DNA from 3 places in the Streptomyces sp. NPDC090994 genome. Region 2 is predicted to be linked to each of the others. Evidence: riboswitches for the same ligand, from Rfam matches in the RefSeq annotation. Region 2 holds a riboswitch; each other region holds the start of a gene.
What was found. Region 2 has a riboswitch for thiamine pyrophosphate ahead of thiO (glycine oxidase ThiO). Riboswitches for the same ligand answer to the same signal wherever they lie in the genome.

Region 1 (2,258 bases), on a different contig from region 2:
GTACGCGCACGACCCGGAGCAGTGGACCGACATCCCCGCCGGTGCGCGGGAGAAGCTGCGGGAGGCGCTGCTGCCCGAGCTGATGACCGTCGTACGGCATCTGTCGACGGACGAGGGGACCACCCGCAAGACGCTGTGGCGGCTGTTCGACGGGACGCTGGTCGAGTCGGTGCTCATGCGGTACCCGGACCGGGTGACCATGTGCATCAGCTCGCAGGCGGGGTGCGGGATGAACTGCCCGTTCTGCGCGACCGGGCAGGCGGGGCTGGACCGGAACCTGTCGACCGCCGAGATCGTGCACCAGATCGTGGACGGCATGCGGGCGCTGCGGGACGGAGAGGTGCCGGGAGGCCCGGCGCGGCTCAGCAACATCGTGTTCATGGGGATGGGCGAGCCGCTGGCCAACTACAACCGCGTGGTCGGGGCCATCCGGCGGCTCACCGACCCGGAGCCGGACGGTGTCGGGCTGTCGCAGCGCGGGATCACCGTGTCGACGGTCGGTCTCGTGCCGGCCATCCACCGGTTCGCCGACGAGGGCTTCAAGTGCCGGCTCGCGATCTCGCTGCACGCCCCCGACGACGAGCTGCGCGACACCCTCGTGCCGGTCAACACGCGGTGGAAGGTGCGGGAGGTGCTGGACGCCGGGTTCGAGTACGCCGCGCGGTCCGGGCGCCGGCTGTCGATCGAGTACGCGCTGATCCGGGACATCAACGACCAGGCCTGGCGGGGTGACCGGCTCGGGCGGCTGCTCAAGGGCAAGCCGGTGCACGTCAACCTCATCCCGCTGAACCCGACGCCGGGCTCGAAGTGGACCGCCTCGCGGCCCGAGGACGAGAAGGCGTTCGTCGAGGCCATCGCGGCGCATGGTGTGCCGGTGACCATCCGGGACACCCGGGGGCAGGAGATCGACGGGGCGTGCGGCCAGCTCGCCGCGAGCGAGCGGTAACCTGATCGACGTAGGACATCAGAAAAACACATCTTCATATTCCGACAGGGGAGCGCCACAGCGCTGAGAGTGCGGCACCGGCCGCAGACCCTCCGAACCTGGCCCAGGTCATTCTGGGTAGGGAGATCGGTCATCACTCGAGCTGTTGCGCCCTGCCCGGGATCCCGACGAGGGGTTCCGGGCAGGGCCGCGTCTTCTCCTGGTCCACCCCAGGAGGAATTCAGTGAGCATCACCAAGAAGGCCACGGTCCTGGTCGCCGGGCTCGGTCTGGTCACGCTGTCCGCGTGCGGGTCGTCGTCCGGCGACGGGGCGTCCGGCGACACGAAGACCGTGACGCTGGTCAGCCATGACTCGTGGGCCGTGTCCAAGAGCGTCATCGCCGCCTTCGAGAAGCAGTCCGGGTACCGGGTGAAGGTCCTGGAGGACGGCGATGCCGGGCAGGCCGTCAACAAGGCGATCCTGACCAAGGACAACCCGCAGGGCGACGTCCTCTTCGGCGTCGACAACACGCTGCTCTCCCGCGCCCTCGACAACGGCCTGTTCCAGCCGTACGAGGCGAAGGGGCTGGACCGGGTCGACGAGCGGTTCCAGCTCGACGCCGAGCAGCACCGCGTCACGCCCGTCGACTACGGCGACATCTGCGTCAACTACGACAAGGCGTACTTCAGCGAGCACAAGATCGACCCGCCGGCCTCCTTCGCCGACCTGACCGAGCCCGCGTACAAGGACCTCCTCGTCACCGAGAACGCCGGGACCTCCTCGCCGGGGCTGGGCTTCCTGCTCGGGACGGCCGCCGCGTACGGGGATGGGGGCACCTCCCGCTCAAGTGAAGCCGAGAGCGGGGGAGGGTGGCAGGGGTACTGGAAGAAGCTCAAGGCCAACGGAGTCAAGGTCGTCGACGGCTGGGAGCAGGCGTACAACGAGGAGTTCTCCGGGTCCGCCGGGGGCAAGAAGGCCGGCGGGGACCGGCCGCTGGTCGTCTCCTACGCCTCCTCGCCGCCGGTGGAGGTGGTCTACGCCGATCCGCAGCCGAAGACCGCGCCCACGGGTGTGGCGACCGGCACCTGCTTCCGGCAGACCGAGTTCGCCGGGCTGCTGAGCAACGCGAAGAACCCCGAGGGCGGCAAGGCGCTGATCGACTTCCTGATCAGCGAGAAGTTCCAGGAGGACATGCCGCTGAACATGTTCGTCAACCCGGTCGTCGACGGCGCCGAGCTGCCGGCCGTCTACACCGACAACATGCCGGACGTCACCGATCCGCGGACCATGGCCCCGGCGAAGATCGCCGAACACCGGGACGACTGGGTCAAG
Region 2 (2,258 bases):
TCGCCAGGACCAGGGAGTCGTACGGCACCGGCCCCGCGGAGGTGTCCAGCAGGTGCGCGCCGGGGCGGACGCCCAGCGCCTCCTGCCCGAGCCGCAGCTCGATGCCGAGCGCCTCGAAGTCGACGTCGAAGGCGGAGCCCTCGGCGGTGCCCAGCAGGACGGCCTTGGACAGCGGGGGCCGGTCGTACGGCTGGTGCGGTTCGGCGCCGATCAGTGTGACGGTGCCGGTGAAGCCCCGTTCGCGCAGGGCGACCGCCGTCTGCACGCCGGCCATGCCCGCGCCCACGACGACCACGCGCCGCGCGGAGCCGCCTCGCTCCTGCGTCTGCTCGCTCACCTGATCACCTTAGACACCTGACTCACTGTCGGTCAGGGGGCACGTTCAGTGACCTGCTCCACACTTGCCGCACACCTGTCGCACGCCGGCGCCTGCCGTACCCGCCGCACGCCGGCCCTCGCCGTCACCGGACCTGTTCCACCACGCTGGTCCCGCTGCCCTCCGCCGACTCCCACTCCCAGCTCTCCTCCAGCCGCACGCGCCCGTCCGGCAGGCCGACGACATGCGACACGCAGTGCCCGCCGGCCGTGGAGCCGTCCGTCCTGAGCTGCACGTACCGGAAGTCGAGCCGGTCCCCCTCGCGCGTCCCCACCAGGTGCCCGCGGACCACGTCGCCGCCGGCGTACTCGGCCCAGACGGCGCCGTCCTGCTCGTGGTAGGCGAAGCGGGTACGGGTGCCGACCTGGCCGGGTGCCTGGTCGGCGACCGGGGCGAACACGAGACCGTCAAGCGAACGTGCCACCGGCGGACACTCCCTTACAGAGGCGGACATCGAACAGTTAGGGTGGCCAACGTAAGGCACTCGCGGGAGCCCGGACGCACCGGGCTGAGAGGGAGGCTGGCGGCCTCCGACCGTACGAACCTGATCCGGGTCATGCCGGCGAAGGGAGGGGTTCAGCACCCATGTCGAACAGGTTGGGGACCCCCGACGTCCTGATCGTCGGGGGCGGGATCATCGGCCTGGTCACCGCGTGGCGGGCCGCGCAGCGCGGGCTGGTCACGGCGGTGGTGGACCCGGCGCCGGGCGGCGGGGCCGCCCGGGTGGCGGCCGGGATGCTGGCCGCCGTCACCGAACTGCACTATGGCGAGCAGACCCTGCTCTCCCTGAACCTCGCCTCGGTCCGCCGCTACCCCGCCTTCGCCGCGGAGCTGTCCGAGGCCACCGGGCACGACCTCGGCCACCGCCGCTGCGGCACCCTCGCCGTCGCGCTCGACTCCGACGACCGGGCGCACCTGCGGGAGCTGCACGCCTTCCAGCGGCAGTCGGGGCTGGAGTCCGAGTGGCTGTCGGGGCGTGACTGCCGGCGCCTGGAGCCGATGCTCGCGCCGGGCGTGCGCGGGGGGCTCCGGGTGGACGGCGACCACCAGATCGACCCCCGGCGGCTGGCCGCGGCGCTGCTGACCGCCTGCGAACGGGCGGGCGTGCGCTTCCACCGGACCACGGCCGAGCGGCTCACCGTCGCCGGGGACCGCGCCACGGGCGTCGTGACGGCCGACGGCACCGCCCTGGCGGCCGGGCAGGTCGTCCTGGCCGCGGGCAGCCTCAGCGGCCGTCTGGCGGGCGTGCCGGAGGGGGTGCTGCCGCCGGTGCGGCCCGTGAAGGGCCAGGTGCTGCGGCTGACGATGCCGCCGGGACGGCCGCCCCTGCTCCAGCGCACCGTCCGCGCGGTGGTGCGCGGCAACCCGCTCTACCTGGTGCCCCGCGTCAGCGGCGAGCTCGTCGTCGGCGCGACCAGCGAGGAGCTGGGCTGGGACACGACCGTCACCGCCGGCGGCGTCTACGAGCTGCTGCGCGACGCCCACGAGCTGGTCCCGGGCATCACCGAGCTGCCCCTGACGGAGACCCTCGCGGGACTGCGCCCCGGCTCCCCGGACAACGCGCCGCTGCTCGGCCCGACCGCCCTGGCCGGCCTGCTGCTGGCCACCGGGCACTTCCGCAACGGCGTGCTGCTCACCCCGGTCACCGGCGACGTCATGGCGCACGTCCTGACCACCGGCGAGCTGCCCGAGGAGGCCCGCCCGTTCACCCCCGGCCGGTTCGGCACCACCCAGGCGCCCGTCCAGGCGCCCGTCCAGGCGCCCGTCCAGGCGCCCGCCCCCGCACCCACGGAGCAGCCCGCATGAGCATCAGCATCTCGGTCAACGGGGAGCCGCGCCAGGTGGCCCCCGGGACGGCGCTCGACACCCTCGTACGGACCCT
Region 3 (2,258 bases), on a different contig from region 2:
ACCCCCGCCAGCAGCAAACCGCTCATGTCGATCGACGGGTACAGGCCGTGGATCAGGCCGGTGTTGTCGTCCGTGTCCCCGGTCAGCGCGGCCCAGCCGATGAAGAGCGAACCGAGGACGCCGATCAGCACCAGCGAGACCAGGGTGCCGAGCACCGCCACGGACGTACGGGCCGACAGCCCGTGGCACAGATACAGGGCGATCAGCATGATGGCGCTCGACCCGATCACGGCCACGAGCAGCGGGTTCGAGCCCTGCAGGATCGCGGGCAGGATGAAGAAGTTGAGCACCAGGAAGCTGATGGCCAGTGCGACCAGCGCCATCACGCCCCGCAGCCGTCCCACGACCACGACGGCGAGCGCGAAGATCCCGGCGAGCAGAGCCATCGGGAATCCGCGGTCGATGTCGGAGACCGAGTACTGCAGGTCCTTCGGCGCGGAGGGCTCGTAGGAGACCACGACCTCCTGGCCCTGGCTCAGCTGCCGGGACTGATCGGGCTGCACGACCTCGGTGAACGTACGGCCCTTGTCCTTGCCGGTGTCGACCCGGATCGTCGCCTTCTTGCAGGTGCCGTTCTCCTGCTGCTGCGCCTCGGAGCCCTCCGCGGTGGAGGTGTCGCCGGTGGAGGGGATGGTGGAGCCGTTCACCTCCTGGCAGCTCATCGCCTGCACCTTGGTGACCGTGGCCTGCTGCGTCTGCCGGTCGAACCCCACCCCGGTGCGTTCGTGCGCCGGAGCCCCGCCCGGCCACAGCAGGGCGAGCCCTACGACGACAGCGGCGGCGAAGGGGACCAGGACCGCCGCGATGACCTTGCGCAGGTGCAGGGAGACGGGGGCCGCCGGACCATGACTGTGCGAGTGCCCGTGCCCGCCGCCGAGGGGACCGTGCCCGCCGTTCCCAGGACCGTGCCCGCCGTTCCCGCCACCGGAGCTGTGTCCGCCGCCGGAACCATGACCACCGTCCCAGGGGCCGTGTCCGCCCCCGCCGTTCCCGGGACCGTGTCCGCCGCCCGGCCCCGCGTTCGCATCCCCCTGCCCGTATCCCTGCCCCTGACTGTGCCCCTGCCTGTGCTCATGCCCCGGCCCGTGCTCATGCCCCTGGACGTGCCCGCGGCCGCGTTCCTGTCCCTGCTCCCACCCAGAGCTCTGTCCCTGCCCGTGGTCGCTGGAGCGGGAGCCGTCAGCGGGAAGGGAACGGCTGCCGTCACCGTCTCCCGTGCCCGGTCCGCGGCGTGGTTCGGGCGGGGGGAAGGGGGGATGCTGCGTCGTGGTCACGGCCCGATCATCGCAAGAACGAAGGGGGCCATCTGTTCACCGCGCCCGAATTGACGCTAGCGTGGAGGCACCTTTTGTACACGCGGGAGCTCGGAGCACCGGGCTGAGAGGGCGCTGACCTCCGTCCCAGCGATGTTTCACGGGAAACATCACCGAAATCGAGTGATGTTCCCCACGAGGCGTCGGAGGACGGACACCGCTGCGTCGACCGCCGAACCTGTTACCGGGTAATGCCGGCGTAGGGAGTAGGTCTCATGACCAACAAGGACGCACGCACGCCTGCCTCCGCGCAGAACCTCGCGCAGAACTCCGCGCAGAACCTCGCGCAGAACTCCGCCCAGGAGGAGCCCGCGGAGGCCGGGAAGTCCATCGGCTGGCACAAGGCGTACGTCGAGGGATCACGCCCCGACCTGCGCGTGCCGGTCCGTCAGGTGCACCTCACCAACGGTCAGTCGGTCACCCTGTACGACACCTCGGGTCCGTACACCGATCCGCTGGTCGACACCGACGTGCGCAGTGGGCTGCCCCCGCTGCGCGAGAACTGGATCATCGCCCGTGGCGACACCGAGGAGTACACGGGCCGCCCCGTCCGCCCCGAGGACGACGGCATCAAGCACACCTCTCCGCGCGGCGGACTGCGCAACCTGGACGCGGTCTTCCCCGGACGTCCGCGCCAGCCCCGGCGCGCTCGCGGCGGGCAGGCGGTGACGCAGCTCGCGTACGCGCGCCGTGGGGAGATCACCCCCGAGATGGAGTACGTGGCCGTCCGGGAGAACGTCTCACCGGAGGTCGTACGCGAGGAGATCGCGGCGGGCCGGGCGGTCCTGCCGGCCAACGTCAACCACCCGGAGATCGAGCCGATGATCATCGGCAAGCGGTTCCTGGTGAAGGTCAACGCCAACATCGGCAACTCGGCGGTGACCTCCTCCATCGAGGAGGAGGTCGAGAAGATGACCTGGGCGACCCGCTGGGGCGCCGACACGG

Region 1: another riboswitch for thiamine pyrophosphate. It lies ahead of ACIQR3_RS36095 (thiamine ABC transporter substrate binding subunit); the one in region 2 lies ahead of thiO (glycine oxidase ThiO).
Region 3: another riboswitch for thiamine pyrophosphate. It lies ahead of thiC (phosphomethylpyrimidine synthase ThiC); the one in region 2 lies ahead of thiO (glycine oxidase ThiO).

The regions. Positions count from the first base shown of each region.
Region 1 covers NZ_JBIVWS010000035.1:16,628-18,885, reverse strand. The annotation lists gene rlmN (23S rRNA (adenine(2503)-C(2))-methyltransferase RlmN) at 1-946, shown strand, start outside; TPP riboswitch at 983-1,088, shown strand; gene ACIQR3_RS36095 (thiamine ABC transporter substrate binding subunit) at 1,170-2,258, shown strand, end outside.
Region 2 covers NZ_JBIVWS010000003.1:219,694-221,951, reverse strand. The annotation lists gene ACIQR3_RS08430 (NAD(P)/FAD-dependent oxidoreductase) at 1-337, opposite strand, end outside; gene ACIQR3_RS08425 (hypothetical protein) at 462-800, opposite strand; TPP riboswitch at 853-965, shown strand; gene thiO (glycine oxidase ThiO) at 962-2,182, shown strand; gene thiS (sulfur carrier protein ThiS) at 2,185-2,258, shown strand, end outside.
Region 3 covers NZ_JBIVWS010000006.1:171,632-173,889, reverse strand. The annotation lists gene ACIQR3_RS15805 (YibE/F family protein) at 1-1,274, opposite strand, end outside; TPP riboswitch at 1,347-1,536, shown strand; gene thiC (phosphomethylpyrimidine synthase ThiC) at 1,529-2,258, shown strand, end outside.